2 linked regions of the Luteitalea sp. TBR-22 genome follow. The protein of the gene in region 1 interacts with the protein of each later gene in a pairwise test. Links are inferred from orthologs where the notes say so. Each region holds a gene or a part of one and is shown on either strand. Other genes may lie near its edges.

What was found.
Region 2: the proteins of TBR22_RS12615 (region 1) and rlmB interact in binary tests that used the Escherichia coli proteins (3 or more experiments, as listed by UniProt). The link is inferred for Luteitalea sp. TBR-22 from one-to-one orthologs.

What each region holds. Positions count from the first base shown.
Region 1 is NZ_AP024452.1:3,062,198-3,068,086, reverse strand. Bases 1-2,996 are described here. They hold TBR22_RS12615 (NAD(P)H-hydrate dehydratase), read right to left. Parts: upstream 2,293-2,996; coding sequence 709-2,292; downstream 1-708. Other genes in these bases: TBR22_RS12610 (aminotransferase class IV), read left to right, coding at 2,317-2,996; tsaE (tRNA (adenosine(37)-N6)-threonylcarbamoyltransferase complex ATPase subunit type 1 TsaE), read right to left, coding at 293-712; TBR22_RS12625 (hypothetical protein), read left to right, coding at 1-274. In the rest of the region: more of TBR22_RS12610, read left to right, coding at 2,997-3,186; gcvP (aminomethyl-transferring glycine dehydrogenase), read right to left, coding at 3,289-5,889. UniProt on the Escherichia coli protein: Bifunctional enzyme that catalyzes the epimerization of the S- and R-forms of NAD(P)HX and the dehydration of the S-form of NAD(P)HX at the expense of ADP, which is converted to AMP.
Region 2 is NZ_AP024452.1:4,557,997-4,569,123, forward strand. Bases 4,296-7,178 are described here. They hold rlmB (23S rRNA (guanosine(2251)-2'-O)-methyltransferase RlmB), read right to left. Parts: upstream 6,160-7,178; coding sequence 5,431-6,159; downstream 4,296-5,430. Other genes in these bases: tuf (elongation factor Tu), read right to left, coding at 4,296-4,375; gltX (glutamate--tRNA ligase), read right to left, coding at 6,164-7,178. In the rest of the region: rplJ (50S ribosomal protein L10), read right to left, coding at 1-496; rplA (50S ribosomal protein L1), read right to left, coding at 508-1,209; rplK (50S ribosomal protein L11), read right to left, coding at 1,313-1,738; transcription termination/antitermination protein NusG, read right to left, coding at 1,772-2,338; preprotein translocase subunit SecE, read right to left, coding at 2,335-2,631; rpmG (50S ribosomal protein L33), read right to left, coding at 2,857-3,006; more of tuf, read right to left, coding at 3,188-4,295; more of gltX, read right to left, coding at 7,179-7,675; TBR22_RS19205 (nuclear transport factor 2 family protein), read left to right, coding at 7,950-8,450; ispD (2-C-methyl-D-erythritol 4-phosphate cytidylyltransferase), read right to left, coding at 8,472-9,638; TBR22_RS19215 (glycosyltransferase family 39 protein), read left to right, coding at 9,675-11,127. UniProt on the Escherichia coli protein: Specifically methylates the ribose of guanosine 2251 in 23S rRNA.

The sequences.
Region 1 (5,889 bases):
GGCCGTCTTCACGGCCTCCTACCTCACGCGTGGCCAGGAGCGGCTACGCCGTGTGCAGATGGCGGGGGCGACGCTCTGGCTGACCTACGGGCTGGTGATCGAGGCGCCGCCGGTGATCGGCTCGAACATCCTGGTGCTGAGCGCGGCGTGCTGGGCCGAGTACCGGCAGCGGCGTGAGGCGCGGGCCTCCCTCATCTCACCGTCAGCCACCGTCGTCGCGGACCGCGAGGCCCGCGACGGCGGCGGGGCGCAAGCCGAGGCCGAGGCCGCGTAGAGCCGGCGCGAGGTTGCCTCAGGAGCCGCCGATCGCGATGCGGCGCGCCGACTCGTCGACGATCGTGAATCTGACGTGGAGGGCGCCGGCAACGGGGCGCGCGAGCCGTTCCGGCCACTCGATCGCCAGCACGCCCTCCTCGGCCGTCTCGTCAAGGCCGAGCTCCTCGATCGACGCACTGCCCTGCGGCAAGCGGTAGAGATCCGCATGGTGGAGCGTGAGTCGCCCGCCCCGATATTCGTGGACCAGCGTGAAGGTGGGACTGCTGACCTGGTCGTCGGGGATGCCGAGACCTTCGGCGAGCCCGCGCACGAAGGCCGTCTTGCCGGCGCCGAGGTCGCCGTGCAGGAGCAGAACGGCGCCGGGCGCGAGCGTCGCCGCCAGGCGCTGCGCCAGCGCGCGCGTCCCGGCCTCCGAGGTGGTCGTCTCCTCGGTCACTCGTCCTCGTCGTCGCCGGGCTTGCGTTCGGCCGCGAGCTCGAGCACGGCGTCCCCGAGGTACGTCAGCAGATCCGAGGCCGTGAGCGCTGCCTCGCCGAGGTCGGCCATGGCCAGGTCGCCGGCGTGGCCGTGCAGGTACACGCCCAGACGCGCCGCCCCCTCCGCGTCGAGCAGTTGACCGAACCAGCCGGCGATCACGCCAGTGAGCACGTCCCCGGTGCCGCCGGTCGCCATCCCCGGATTGCCCGTCATGTTGATCGCCACGCTGCCTTCGGGGGCGGCCACGAGCGTGCGATGCCCCTTGAGCACGACATGCAACTGGTGCTGCTCGGCGAAGGTGCGGGCGGCCGTCAGGCGATCCTGCTGCACCTGCTCGGTGGAGATCCCGAGGAGCCGGGCCATCTCGCCCGGGTGCGGCGTGATGATCACGTCGTGCCCGTCGCGGCCCGCGAGTCGCTGCGCGTGCTCGCCCGCGAAGGCGTTCAGCGCGTCGGCGTCGAGCACGATGGGCACTCCGGCGCGCTCGACCACCCCGTGCACGAAGGCGCGGACGCCCTCGCCGGTGCCGAGTCCCGGTCCCATGGCGATCACGTCGGCCGAGGCGGCCAGCACCCGCTCGATGCCGTCGGGGATCACCTGGCCGTCGGCATCCTCGGGCAGGCCAATCGTCATGTACTCGGGCGCCATGGCCGCGAGGATCGGTTGCACCGACCTCGGCGTGGCGACGGTGACCAGCCCGGCGCCCGACCGGAGGGCTGCCATCGCGGCCAGGTGCGCGGCGCCGCTCTTGCCCATCGAGCCGGCGACGATCAGCACCCGCCCGAACTCGCCCTTGTGCGCCTCCGGGTCGCGTGGCTCGAGCACGCTGCGGATGGCGTCGCGCGTGATGACCTCCACGTGCGGGCCGTCGATCTGCTCGATCACCACGCCCGGGATGCCGATGTCGGCCACCACGAGATCGCCGCAGACGCGTTGGGCGGGCGGCAGGATGTGGCAGATCTTGGGGGCAGCGAGCGTCACGGTGACGGCAGCGCGGACGGCCTCCCCCTGCACCTCGTGCGTGTCGGCGAGCAGGCCGCTCGGCACGTCGACCGCGACCACCGGGATGCCGCTGCCGTTGAGGTCGCCGACGATGGTCGGGTACATGCCGTCGAGGGCCCGCTTGAGTCCCGTCCCGAAGATCGCGTCGACGATCAGGTCGCAGGTCGAGATCTCGGAGAAGTGCAGTTCCCACGCCTGCTCGTCGCCGATCTCGACGACCGACGCGCCGAGCCGCCCGAGCACCTCCAGGTTGTGCCGGGCGTCGCCGCGCACCTCGGCGAGCGGGCCGATCACGAACACCGACACGTCGAGCACCCGCTCGAGCAGCGTTCGGGCGATGACGAACCCGTCGCCGCCGTTGTTACCGTGGCCGGCGAGCACGGCGACGCGCCGCATGGCCAGGTTCGGGAACATCGCCTCGATGGCGGCCACGACCTGCCGGCCAGCGTTCTCCATCAGGACGAGCGACGGAATCCCGAGGTCCTGGATGGTGATCCGGTCCGCTTCACGCATCTGCGCCGCCGTCAGCACTCGCATGGATGCATGGTACCCTCCCCCGCTGTGCCAGTCGCGGTGAACATCGACGGCCGCCTGTACGGTCGTGACGAGGCGCGGGTGTCCGTGTTCGACCACGGGTTCCTGTTCGGCGAGGGCGTGTACGAGGTGCTCCGCACGTACGGCGGCCGCCCGTTCCTGTACCCGGAGCACATGCGACGGCTGCGGGCGTCGGCGGCGCGCATCGCGCTGGAGTGTCCCCTCGACGACGACCAGCTCCTTGTCCGTATCAGGGAGACCATGACGGCGGCGGCACTCGAGGGCGAGGCCTACGTGCGCATCCTGCTGACCCGCGGCGTCGGCGAGATCGTGTACGACCCGCAGGCCTGCCCGACACCGACGATCGTCATCATCGTCAAGCCGCACGTCGACCCGGCGCCCGACGCGCTCGCCCAGGGCGTGCGCATCGCCCTGGCATCGGTCGTCCGCAACCATCCCGGCAGCGTCGACCCCGCCATCAAGTCGAACAACCTGTTGAACAACGCGCTGGCCATGCAGCAGGCGCTGCGCGAGGGCGCTGCCGAGGCGCTGATGGAGAACCACCGCGGCGAGCTGTGCGAGTGCGCGCAGTCCAACATCTTCTTCGTCCGCGGCGGCGTGCTGCTCACGCCGCCCGTCGACGCGGGCCTGCTGGTCGGGGTGACGCGGCAGTTCGTACTCGAGGTCGCGGCCGCCGTCGGCGTGCCGGCCGAGGAGCGCACGCTGCGCCGCGAGGATCTCGCGACGGTGGACGAGGCATTCCTCACGAGCACGACCAAGGCGATCGTGCCGGTCGTGCAGGTGGGCGACGCCCGGATCGGGCCCGGCGTGCCCGGGCCGATCACGCGGCGGTTGATGGCAGGATTCGAGGCCGCGATTCCGGCGCGGCTTGCCTAGAAGAAATTTCAGAATCGCAGGATTTCAGAATTCATCACCACCGCCAACCTTCGACGCGCGGCGATGGTGATGAAATCGTGAACTCGGCAATTCTGAAATTTGCTACGCCGTGACCGGCTCTTCCGCGTACTCGGTCATCGGCGGGCACGCGCACACCAGGTGGCGGTCGCCGTACGGATTGTCGATACGGCCCACGGTCGGCCACACCTTGTGCGTGCGCAGCCACGGCAAGGGGAACGCCGCGGCGCTGCGGGGGTACGGCCGCGTCCACTCGTCGGCCATCACCACGGCCGCGGTGTGCGGCGCGTGCTTCAGCACGTTGTCCTTGGCGTCCACCTTGCCGTCGATCACCGCCTGGATCTCGGCGCGGATCGCCAGCATCGCGTCGCAGAAGCGATCGAGTTCGTCGCGCCCCTCGCTCTCGGTCGGCTCGATCATCAGCGTCCCGGGCACCGGGAACGACACGGTGGGCGCGTGGAAACCGAAGTCCATCAGGCGCTTGGCCACGTCCATCTCGTCGATGCCCGACGCCTGCTTGAGCGGCCGGAGGTCGAGGATCAGCTCGTGCGCCACGCGGCCCTCCCGGCCGGTGTACAGCACCTGGAACGGCCCCTCGAGGCGCGCCTTGATGTAGTTGGCGTTGAGGATCGCGTAGCGCGTCGCCTCGGTCATCCCCTCGCCCCCCAGCATCGACATGTACGCGTAGGAGATCAGCAGGATGAGCGCACTACCCCACGGCGCCGCCGAGATCGCGTGGATGCCGGTCGCGCCACCGCCGGTCGTCACCACCGGGTGCGAGGGCAGGTAGGGCGCGAGGTGACGCGCGACGCCAATCGGCCCCATGCCGGGACCGCCGCCGCCGTGCGGGATGGCGAACGTCTTGTGCAGGTTCAGGTGGCACACGTCGGCGCCGATGAGCGCCGGGCTGGTGAGCCCCACCTGCGCGTTCATGTTGGCGCCGTCCATGTACACCTGGCCGCCGTGCGCGTGCACGATCTCGCAGATCTCGCGGATGGCGTCCTCGTACACGCCATGGGTCGACGGGTAGGTGACCATGAGCGCCGCCAGCGTGTCCTTGTGCTGTTCGGCCTTGGCGCGCAGGTCGGCGAGATCGACGTTGCCGTTGGCGTCGCACGCCACCACGACGACCTTCATCCCCGCCATGACGGCGCTGGCCGGGTTGGTGCCGTGGGCCGACGAGGGAATCAGCGCCACGGTGCGGTGCGCATCGCCACGGGCGAGGTGGTAGGCGCGAATCACCATCAGGCCGGCCAGCTCGCCCTGCGCACCCGAGTTGGGCTGCAGCGACACGGCCGCGAAGCCGGTGATGTCGCACAGCATGCGCTCGAGGTCGCGGAAGATCTCCTGGTAGCCCGAGGCCTGCTCGACGGGCACGAACGGGTGCAGTCCCGCGAAGCCGGGCCAGGTGATCGGCAGCATCTCGGCGGCGGCGTTCAACTTCATCGTGCAGGAGCCGAGCGGGATCATCGACGTGTCCAGGCCGATGTCCTTGCGCTCGAGCCGCCGGATGAAGCGCGTGATCTGCAGTTCGGATCGGTGCTCGGTGAACACCGGGTGGGTGAGGAATGCCGAGGTCCGCTGCAGCGTCGCCGGGATCGCCGACCGCGCGCCATCAGCGACCTGCACACCGCGGCCGGTGGCCTTGGCGAACACGTTGGCCAGCAGCACCACGTCCTCGTCGGTGGTCGTCTCGTCGAGGCTGATGCCCACGGTGCCGTCGGCGAGGTAGCGGAGGTTCACCTGGTGCGCTTCCGCCGTGGCACGCAGCGTGGCGGCATCGACCCCCGACACGTGGAGGGTGTCGAAGTACACCGCGTTGTGCTGCGTGAGGCCCATCGCCGTGAGTGCGGCCGCCAGTTGCGCCGCCTGCCCGTGCACGCGCTCGCCGATCGCCCGCAGCCCTTCGGCGCCGTGGAAGACGGCGTAGAAGGCCGCGATGTTGGCCAGCAGCGCCTGCGCGGTGCAGATGTTGGAGGTCGCCTTCTCGCGGCGGATGTGCTGTTCGCGCGTCTGCAGCGCCATGCGGAACGCCGAGCCGCCCTGCGCGTCCACCGACACGCCGATGATGCGGCCGGGCGACTGGCGCACGTAGGCCTCGCGGGTGGCGAAGAACGCGGCGTGCGGGCCGCCGTAGCCGAGCGGCACGCCGAAGCGCTGGGCCGAGCCGTACACCACGTCGGCCCCCAGTTCCCCGGGCGGCACCAGCAGGGTCAGGGCGAGCAGGTCGGAGCCGACCGCCACCAGCGCGCCGGCGGCGTGCGCCGCCGCGATGAGCGGGGCGATGTCGGTGACCGCCCCGACGCCGTCCGGGTACTGCACGATCGCGCCGAACACGTCGTCTGCGAACGTCACCGCTCCGGCAGGCACGGTCTCGACCGTCAGGCCGAGCGGCTCGGCACGCGCGACCAGCAGTTCGAGGACCTGCGGGAAGACCTCGCCGATCACCAGGAAGCGCGTTGCCGCCGCCGGCTTCTTGCTCACGCGGCGCAACAGGGTCATCGCCTCGGCCGCGGCGGTGGCCTCGTCGAGCAGCGACGCGTTGGCCACGTCCATCCCCGTCAGGTCGCTGACGGCGGTCTGGAACGTCAGCAGGGCCTCGAGGCGGCCCTGGGCGATTTCGGCCTGGTAGGGCGTGTATGGCGTGTACCAGCCCGGGTTCTCGAGCACCATCCGCTGGATGAC
Region 2 (11,127 bases), 1.5 Mb from region 1 along the record:
ACAGGACGTTCATCAGGTCCCGCGGCGCCGCGCTCAGCACGCTGACGATCTGGACCATCGGGGCCTGCAGCAGGTACAGCAGCTTGGCGTACAGCTCGGGCTTGCCCGGCATGTTCGCCAGTTCGTTCACGGCGGGACCCGTGACCACGTCGCCCTGCACGACCGCCGCCTTCAGCACGAGGGCCGGGGCCGTCTTGGCAAACGTCGTCAGCACCTTCGCGAGCGCGACCGGATCGTCGCCGCTGAAGGCGACCGCCGTCGTGCCCGTGAAGTGGGGCGTGAGCGCCTCGAAGGGCGTGCCCGCCATGGCGCGGCGAGCGAGGGTGTTCTTGACCACCTTGTACGAGCCCTGCACGGCCCGCACCTGCCGGCGCAGTTCGGTGACCTCGGGGACCTTCAGCCCCTTGTACTCCATCACGATCAGGCTCTCGGCCTTCCCGAAGGATTCCGTGAGCTGGCCGAGTTCCAGTTGCTTGTCAGCGCGAGATACAGCCATGGTCTCTCTCCCTACTTGACGAGCGACTCGACATGCGAGGTGTCGATCGCCACGCCGGGGCCCATGGTCGAGCTGACCGTCAGGCTCTTGAGGTACTTGCCCTTGGCCGCCGCGGGCTTCGCCTTCATCACGCTGTCGAACAGGGCGTGCGCGTTGGCCAGGAGGTTCTCGGTCGGGAACGACACCTTGCCGATCGGCGCGTGCACGATGCCGGTCTTGTCCACCCGGAACTCGACCTTGCCCGCCTTGATCTCCTGCACGGCCTTGGTGATGTCGGTCGTGACCGTCCCCGTCTTCGGATTGGGCATCAAGCCGCGCGGGCCGAGCACCTTGCCCAGGCGCCCCACCGCCCGCATCATGTCGGGCGTCGCCACGACCGCATCGAAGTCGGTCCAGCCGCCCGAGATCTTCTCGACCAGTTCCTCGCCGCCCACCGCATCGGCGCCGGCGGCTTCCGCCTCGCGCTGCTTCTCGGGATTGGCGATCACCAGCACCCGCTTGGTCTTGCCGAGCCCGTGCGGCAGCACCACCGTGCCACGCACCATCTGGTCGGCATGCTTGGGATCGACGCCAAGGCGCATCGCGACCTCGACGGTCTCGTCGAACTTCGTGTACTTCAGCTTCTGGATGAGGGGAATGGCCTCATCCAGCACGTACGGGCGCTCCTCGACCTGCGCGCGCGCCGCCGCGTACTTCTTCCCGGGAGTGGGCATGTGCTACCTCCGTGGTGCAGTCGGCCGACGAGCGGCCTCCCACGTTGTGTCGAATCCCCGTAATTTGAAATGTGAAACCTCAAATTGCGCGGGGTACCACCTGTCAGCCGACGACGTCGAGGCCCATCGAGCGGGCCGTGCCGGCCACGCTGCGCATGGCCGCGTCGAGCGACTCGCAGTTCAGGTCGGGCAGCTTCAGGCGCGCGATCTCCTCGACCTGCGCCTTGGTCACCGTGCCGACCTTGTTCTTGTTCGGCTCGGCCGAGCCCTTGGGCACGTTCGCGGCGCGCTTGAGCAGCACCGGAGCGGGCGGCGTCTTCAGCACGAAGGTGTACGACCGATCGGCGTACACCGTCACCACCACGGGGATGATGAGACCGTCCTGGCCGGCGGTCTTCGCGTTGAAGTTCTTGCAGAAGTCCATGATGTTGACGCCCTGCGGACCGAGCGCGGTCCCGACAGGGGGCGCCGGCGTTGCCTTGCCGGCGGCGATCTGGAGCTTCACGAGTGCTTGAACCTTCTTGGCCATGTGTCTTCGAACCGTCCCTGCTGCGTTCCGGGCCTAGAGCTTCTCGACCTGCAGGAAGTCGAGCTCCACCGGCGTGGACCGCCCGAAGATCGTCACCATGACCTTCAGCGTGCTGCGCTCGGTATTGACCTCGTCCACCGTGCCGTTGAAGTTGGTGAACGGCCCCTCGTTGATGCGCACCTGGTCGCCCTTCTCGAAGTGGTACTTCGGCTTGGGCTTCTCGGCACTCTCGCGCACCTGCGCGAGGATGTTGTCCACTTCTTCGCGGGTCAGCGGCGTCGGCTTGGCGCCCGCTCCCACGAACCCGGTGACCTTCGGGGTGTTCTTCACCACGTGCCACGCGTCGTCGGTCATCTGCATCTCGACGAAGAGATAGCCGGGGAAGATGCGCTTGCGCATCTCGGCCTTGCGGCCGCTGCGCATCTCCATGACCGTTTCCTGCGGCACGAGGACCTCGCCGAACTTGTCCTCGAGGCCGTAGGCCTGCACGCGCTGCTCGAGCGACTCCTTGACCTTGTTCTCGAAGCCCGAGTACGTGTGGACGATGTACCAGCTGAGCGACGGCCCCGGCGATGCCGCGCCTTCCTGCACCTCGCTCATGCCGCCCCTCCGAAGCTGCGGAAGATCCACTCGACGAGCTTGTTGAAGGCTGCGTCGACCGCGAACAGGTAGATGCCCATCACCAGCGAGAAGGCGATCACGACGATGGTCGTGGCCTGCACTTCGCGCTGCGTCGGCCAGGTGACGCGCCCGACCTCCTCGCGCACCTTGGCAAGGAAATCCTTGCCGCGCGCCCACCAGCCCAGCGGGCCGGCGGTCGCCACCACGGGCGTTTCCGCCTCGCGACGGCCTGCCTGTGCGTCCTTGACGTTGTCCACCATCGCGGTCTTCACGCTGCGGTTCCTTCAGTGCAGACGCCCGGGCGCGCATCGCAGTCGAGGCGATACGCGCTCGGGCCGTCCACCGGCGGGTGTGGCAGGCCAGGAGGGACTCGAACCCCCAGCCCCCGGTTTTGGAGACCGGTGCTCTGCCAATTGAGCTACTGGCCTGTGCAACTCCGCCACCGGACCCGGCCGGTGGCAACCAACCCTGAGAGCACACGCCGGACCAATCCGGCGCTACTTGCTCTCCTTGTGCTCCGTGTGCGACTTGCAGAAGCGGCAGAACTTCTTCATGTGCAGCCGCTCGGTCGTCTTCTTCTTGTTGCGCGTCGTGCTGTAGTTGCGACGCTTGCACTCGCCGCACGCGAGCTGAACGATGTCTCTCATGATCGTCTTCTCAACTTCCGGACTACTGGCTCAGGGCTTCGGGCTCAGGGCTCAGGGAGCTCGCAGATGCTGCGGCCTCTGGAGGGTTTCTGAGTCTTGCGCCGAGAGCCGTGAGCCGTTGTCCAGACGGCCGGCTCGGAGAGCCGGCCCTACCCGGTAAGTCGCCGGCGCCGCCGGCGACTTACTGAAGAATCTCGGTGATCGTGCCCGCGCCCACCGTGCGGCCACCCTCGCGGATGGCGAACCGCAGGCCCTTCTCCAGCGCCACCGGCCCGATGAGCTCGATCTCCATCGTCACGTTGTCGCCCGGCATCACCATCTCGACGCCCTCGGGCAGCTTCGCCACGCCGGTCACGTCGGTCGTCCGGATGTAGAACTGCGGACGATAGCCGTTGAAGAACGGCGTGTGCCGGCCGCCCTCTTCCTTCGTGAGGACGTAGACCTCGCCCTTGAACTTGGTGTGCGGCGTGATCGACCCCGGCTTGGCCAGCACCTGCCCACGCTCCACGGCTTCCTTGTCGATGCCGCGCAGCAGCGCCCCGATGTTGTCGCCCGCCTGGCCCTCGTCGAGCAGCTTCTTGAACATCTCGACGCCGGTCACCACCGTCTTGCGCGTCGGGCCGAAGCCGACAATCTCGATTTCCTCGCCGACCTTCACCTTGCCACGCTCGACACGCCCGGTCACCACCGTGCCTCGGCCCGAGATCGAGAACACGTCCTCGACCGGCATCAGGAACGGCTTGTCGATCTGGCGCTCCGGCAGCGGGACGTAGTTGTCGACCGCCTCCATGAGGTTGTCGATCGTCTTCTCCCACTCCGGGTCGCCCTCGAGCGCCTTGAGCGCCGAGCCGCGCACGATCGGGATCTCGTCACCGGGGAACCCGTAGCTCGAGAGCAGCTCGCGCACCTCGAGCTCCACCAGGTCCAGCAGCTCCGGATCGTCGACCGCGTCCACCTTGTTCAGGAACACCACCAGGTACGGCACGCCCACCTGCCGCGCCAGCAGGATGTGCTCGCGCGTCTGCGGCATCGGGCCGTCGGTGGCCGCCACGACCAGGATGCCGCCGTCCATCTGCGCGGCGCCCGTGATCATGTTCTTCACGTAGTCGGCGTGCCCCGGGCAGTCGACGTGCGCGTAGTGCCGGTTGGCCGTCTCGTACTCCACGTGCGCCGTCGCGATCGTGATGCCGCGCTCCCGCTCTTCCGGCGCGTTGTCGATCGAGTCGAACGACCGGAACGCCACCTTCGGGTTGTGCTTGCTCAGCACCTTGGTGATCGCTGCCGTCGTCGTCGTCTTGCCGTGGTCGATGTGGCCGATCGTCCCGATGTTGACGTGCGGCTTCGAACGGTCGAACTTCTCTTTGGCCATACCGATGGAGTCCCTGTTCGCACCAAATGAAAACTGCCCGACCACCCACGGCCGGACCACTGCACCCACGAATTGGAGCCGATGACCGGGATTGAACCGGTGACCTCGTCCTTACCAAGGACGCGCTCTGCCAACTGAGCTACATCGGCCTTCGAAAAACGCTCACGTGGTTCGCCGCGCCGACCACCGACCGACGCCGCTGAACACTCCCGTCGCCCGCGACACCGGCTGCCGGGCCGACCGCACACAGGGGCCGGGCCTGACAGCGAACATCGCGAGCGGCGTGACGAAGGCTGGAGCGGGAGACGGGGATCGAACCCGCGACCAACAGCTTGGAAGGCTGTGACTCTACCACTGAGTTACTCCCGCCTTCGCGCTTCGCGCTTCGGCGGGTACGCCCACCCAAGCCCGAATCCGCTTCACTCCGGTGAGCCTGCGCCCACCCCTTCTCCGAACCGCGATCCCGCCCCGTCCTGCCGGCCAAGGCGGCCCGATGCCAGCCCCACCGCTTTCCCGCACCCGGGTCACCCCGGTCCCGCTCGTCGCTCGACCTGCGTCGCCGCCCTGGCGGGCTTGCCAGCCGCAGTCCGCCGCGCAAGCGCTGTGGCGGACGAAGGCTGGTGGCGAGGGGAGGATTCGAACCTCCGAAGGCGCTAGGCCGACAGATTTACAGTCTGCTGCGTTTGACCGCTCCGCAACCTCGCCGAACGACTGTGCGAGCCCATGGGCCCGCGTGGGACTCGGATTCGGGCGCCCCGCGCCCGCGGACACACCAGGTGCGACCGTTTCCCTGCTCAACTGCTTGGAGCTGGCGAAGGGATTCGAACCCCCGACCGGCTGATTACAAATCAGCTGCTCTACCGGACTGAGCTACGCCAGCCGGACAAAGGAGGAGAGTGTAGCACACGGTTCCTGCTCCTCACAAGCGCACGACCAGTCCTGCGCTTCCGGAGCCCGACGCAACTGCCTCGCTCCCGGCAACCGACGATTCTAGCGCCTTCCGTGGAAACCGACAACCCATGCCGGTCGACACCAACGGCACGGCGGACACCGCCCTACCGGTCCGCGCTGCGCTGGCGGAGCGCCTCGTAGAGCACGATGCCCGTCGCGACCGAGACGTTCAGGCTGCTGACGTGCCCGCGCATCGGAAGGGCCGCGATGAAGTCGCAGTGCTCCCGGACCAGGCGCCTCAGGCCCTCCCCCTCCGCCCCGACCACCAGCGCCGTCGGCGGCCGGAAGTCGATGCGGTCGTAGGGTTGGGCGCCCTCGGCGTCCAGCCCGACCACCCAGACGCCCAGTTCCTTCAACGTCTCGATGGCCCGCACCACGTTGACGACGTCGACGATCCGGACGTGGGCGAGCGCCCCGGCGGATGCCCGGGCGGCCGCCGGCCCGAGCGCCGCCGCGTGCCGCTCCTGCCTCACCACCCCCGTCGCGCCCACCGCGTCGGCGGTCCGCAGGATGGCCCCGACGTTGTGCGGATCCTCGACCCCATCAAGTATGACGATCAGTGGTTGGGGGTCCTGTCGGACCACCTCCTCGAGGCTCCAGCGCCGAGGCGCGTCGCCAAGCGTGGCCAGCACTCCCTGGTGGCGCTCGCCGTCGGCCAGGCGGTCGAGCTCGGCCACGTCGACGCGCCGCACCGGCACGCCCTTGACCTCGGCCAGCCTGACGATCTCGTTGACGCGCGCGTCGGCCCGCGGCCCGACCCGCACTTCGCGGACGCCACCCGCCCGGAGCGCCTCGCGCACCGGATGCACCCCGACGATCACGATCGGTGGCATGACGTCAGGCCCCCAACAGCGCCGCGGCGCAGATGGCCGCACGCTCGCGACAGCCGACCACGGGAGCCAGCCCGGCCCCGGCCTGCACCTGCGCGCCGGCCTCGATCGCCGGCACGAGCAGATCGAGCTCGGGGCCACTGTCGGCGCCGGTCAGCGCCAGGCGGATCGGATGGAACAACGCGCGCCCCTTCTGCCCGGTCCGCTGCCGCACCTGCTGCGCGGCCTCCCGGAACGTCTCCCGCGTGAGGCGTGGACGGCCGCTCAACTCCTGCGCGAAGGCAACGACCACCTCGCGCCCGGCCCGGGCGGCCTCGGCGCCCTCCGCAGCCAGGTGCTCGACCGTCGCCGCTGGGCGAGGTGTCTCGAACACCGGGCGCAGCCGCTCCGGCGCGTCGGCCAGCTGGTCCACGGTTCCGGCGATCAGCGGCACGCAGGCGAGCAGGAACGCGTCGAGGTCGGACTTGCCAGGCGCGGGTTCGCCGATCACGCCGGCGGCGCGCAGGTGCGGGACCAGGAGCGCCGCGATGCGTGACGGCTCGGCGGCCTTCACGTAATGCCGGTTCATCCAGGCGAGCTTGTCGGGATCGAACACGCCAGCACTCCGGGTCACGTCCTGCACGCGGAACCGGCGCGCCAGTTCCTCCACGGGCACCAGTTCCTCGCCCTGGCCCGGCGACCAACCGAGCAGCGCGAGGTAGTTCACCAGGGCCTCCGGAAGGATGCCGCGCGCCCGGAACTCGCCGACGCTCGACGCGCCGTGCCGCTTGGACAGCGGCGCGTGATCGGGCCCGAGCACGAGCGACAGGTGCGCAAACTGCGGCGGCGCCACGCCGAGCGCCTCGTACAGCAGGCACTGCCGCGGCGTGTTGGGCACGTGATCCTCGCCACGCACCACCAGCGAGATCCGCATCTCCACATCGTCGACGACGACCGCGAAGTTGTAGGCGGGGAGGCCGTTCTGCCTGATGAGCACGAAGTCGCCGATCATGCCGATGTCGGTCGTGATCGGTCCGCGGACGAGATCGGTGAACGTGACGGCATCGCGGGCCGGCACGCGGAATCGAATCGCCGCGGGTTCACCAGCCTCGACACGCGCGCGGCTGGCCGCAGGGTCGAGTGCGCGGCAGGTGCCGGCGTACTGTGGCGTCCGGCCCTCGCGCAATGCGACCTCGCGCTGCGCCTCGAGATCGGCGGGCGAGCAGAAACAGTGGTAGGCGTGGCCGTCGGCCATCAGGCGCGCGGCGTACCCGCGATAGTGATCGAGCCGCTCGGTCTGCCTGTAGGGGCCGAACGCGCCGCCCTTGTCGGGCCCCTCGTCCCAGTCCAGCCCAAGCCAGCGGAGGTCCTCGAGGATGCCGTCGGCCGACGTGACAGTGGAGCGAACCTCGTCGGTGTCCTCGAGACGCAGGACGAACGTGCCGCCCTGGCCGCGGGCGAGCAGCCAGTTGAAGAGCGCGGTGCGGGCGTTCCCGACGTGCAGGTGGCCTGTCGGGCTCGGAGCGAAGCGGACGCGCATCGGGACATTATCGGGCACCGGGCACCGGGCACCGGGCACCAGGCACCGGGCGCCGGGCACCGGGCGCCGGGCACCGGGCACCAGGCACCGGGCGCCGGGCACCGGGCGCCGGGCACCGGGCACCGGGCGCTGGGCGCCGGGCACCGGGCACCAGGATCAGGGCCTGGGGGCTGGAGGCGGGACTGCGGGCGGGGGCCGGGGGCTCGGGCCCAGCCGGTTCACCAGCCCATCACGGGAACCGCGCGACCGCGGGCGCCGTACCTGCCGGCATCCAATGACGAACCTGCTGCCCTTGCTGCGTTCCGGCTGGCTTCGGCTGGCTGTCGCCGTCACCCTGTCGGCCACCGCAGAAGGGGTCCGAGCGCAGGACCCGCCGGGGCCGCCGCGTTACGTGCCGGCGTCGCAGGAGCTCCACGACACGATCGTGCGGCTCGACGCCCGGTGGGAAGACGCCTACAACACCTGCAAGATGGACGTGCACGAGGCGCTGATTGCCGAGGATCTCGAGTTCTTCCACGACCTCGGCGGGCTCAGCACGTCGAAGCGGCAGGTGCTCGAGGCAGTGAAGGCCAACGTGTGCGGGAAGGTGACGCGCGAGCTGCTGCCGGGCAGCATCGAGGTGTATCCCATCAAGGACTACGGCGCCGTCCAGATGGGCTATCACCGCTTCCGCAACGTCAACGAACCCGGCGTGGGCCGGTACGCGCGATTCGTGCACGTGTGGCGACTTGCCGACGGACGCTGGCAGTTGACCCGCGTGATCAGCCTGCACTGACGCCGCCCGACGCGGCCACGCTCAGCGTTCGAGCAGGGCTACCGCGTGCACGATCATCGCGTCCTCGAGCGCGCTGGTGCCTTCGGGGGTCTTGCCTTTGACACTGATGCGATCGGGCGTGGACGCAAGCGCGCCCGCCAGCGATGCCCGCAGCGCGTCGGCGATCCTGCCGATCTTCGGGCGATGGCAGATCACGACGAGATCGAGATTGCCCAGCCGCCAACCGGCCGCCTGCACCCTGGCGAAGGCGTCCCGCAGCAGCGCAAGACTGTCGGCATCCTTGAACGCCGGGTCGGTGTCCGGGAAGAGGCCGCCGACGTCGCCGAGGTTGGCCGCGCCGAGCACGGCGTCGGTCACGGCGTGGCACACGGCGTCGCCGTCGGAGTGGCCGGCCAGCCCGCGCGCGTCGGGGACGTGCACGCCGCCGATGACGAGGCGGCGGCCGTCGGCGAAGCGATGCGAGTCGTAGCCGATGCCGATGCGCGCGACCGACAGGACTCGGTCGGCGCCGAGTGCGCGGCGGGCACGGGCGAGGTCGTCCTCGGTGGTGATTTTCACGTTGTCGGGATGCCCCTCGACCACCTGCACGCGGTGGCCTAGCCGCTCGGCCAGCGAGGCCTCATCGGTCACGTCCACGGGCGAGGTCATGGCCGGCAACAGGGCGTCGAGCACGTCGCGACGAAAGCCCTGCGGCGTCTGCGCCAGCGCAAGATCCTCACGGGGAATCGTGCCGTCGATCCAGCGCGTGTCGCCGTCCAGCGAGACGTGCTTGACGGTGTCGTGGACGCGGGCTGCCGCAATCGCGACGCCAGTGCGCGCCGTCGCGTCGATGACCCGATCGATGACCGCGTCGGTCACGAACGGGCGCGCGGCGTCGTGCACCAGCACCACGTCGACGTCGGGTCCCACGGCAGCCAGTCCTGCCGCCACCGAGTCCTGCCGACGCGCCCCGCCCGCGACGATGGTGATCAGCTTGCCGCCGGCAGCCGCCGAGGCGAGCACGCGCGCCGCGTCGAGATCGGCGGCGGGCACCACGGCGACCACGCCGCGCACCCTCGGTGAGGCGGCGCACGCGGCGACGCTGCGCTCGAAGATCGTGCGGTCGCCGAGCGTGAGCCACTGCTTGGCCACGGCGCCGCCCAGACGACGCCCCTGTCCGCCCGCGGCCACCACGACGTCGACGATCACCGATCCCGCTCCATGCGAGTGGTAAGGTACACCGCCATGCGGGACGCGGCACGCCCACTGCTGGCGCTGGCACTCGTCGGGCTGTTGCTGGGCGCGGCGCTGGTGACGTTCCGCAGTCTCCGGGACATCGACCCTCGCGGACGGGCCTCGTGGGCGGCAGCGCCGGTCGTGGTGGCGGATGTGCCGACCGATCTGACGGTGTTCCTGCCCGCGTGCGACGTTCGCGCCATCGTCGTGCACCCCGCTCCCGGCACGCAGGGTCGGCTGGGCATCGACTACTTCCGATACGTCCTCGACAAGCGCGGCGACACCTGGCCCTCGGGCACCGGTGGCGCCGAGGTGCGCGTCGCGGGCGATGCCCCGATCGCCCTGCCGATGAAGGATGCCGCCGTGTCGTGGCGGCAGGCGCTCACCCTGCGCATGCGGTCGGTGGACGCCGCCGGCCAGCCCGTGGCGGGTCGGCCCATCGCGCTCGACGCCGCGCGCCCGGTGTCTCTCGACCTGTTCGAGGACCCGGCGCTCGGGCGCTTCTCGTGCGCGTTCGACGCGGGCAGTCGCGGCCAGGCATGGGCCACCCTGGGCGCGGTCGTGATCACGCTCGCCGCGACGGGCCTGCTCGCCGCCGCGTGGCTGGCGCGGGCCGTCGGCGACACGTGGGCGTGGGCCTCGCCGCGCGCCGCGACGCTGGCCGCCGCGACGATGGTCGGCGCGACAACGCTCGCGTACGCCTTCGTGGTGCCGCCCTTCGAACCGCCGGACGAACTGGCCCACCTGGAGTACGCGCGCTACGTCGCCACCACCGGCACCCTCCCGCGCGCCGTTCCGCCTCCCGGGGATCCCTGGCGGCCGTCGTCCTACGAATGGGTGCAGCAACCGCTCTACTACCTCGGGGCGGCCGCCATCCTGAAGGCCACCGGCCTGGACACGCCCGCGCCGGCGCTCGTCGACAATCCCCGCGCGCGCATCCGCCCGAACGGCACCGAGCCGACGCTGTTCCACCACGGCGCCCCGCCGATGCCGGCCACCGGCCACCAGGCCCTGCGACTGCTCCGCCTCGTATCGTGGCTGATGGCCGTGGCGACCACGCTGGTCATCGCGAGACTCGTGCGCGCGGTGAGCGCCGACTGGCTCGTGATCGCCACGACCGCCGGCGGACTGGCGCTGATGCCGCAATGGGACGCCGTGATGGGCGCTGTCTCCACCGACCCGCCCGCGACGCTGCTGGCGGCGCTCGCGACGCTGGCCGTCGTGCGGCTCGCCCATGGTCGTGACAGCACGCCCTGGCTGCTGCTCACCGGCGCGCTGATAGGCGCCGCCTACGTCGTCAAGGCCACCGCCGTGTTCCTCGCGCCGATGGCCGTCCTGGCGTGCGTGCTCGACGCCGCCAATCGCGAGCGGCTCGGCACCGGCCTGCCGACCTCCGACGAACTGTCGCGCGTGCTGGCCAGGGCCCTGCGCCCGGTGCTGCTGGTGGGACTGGGCATCGCGG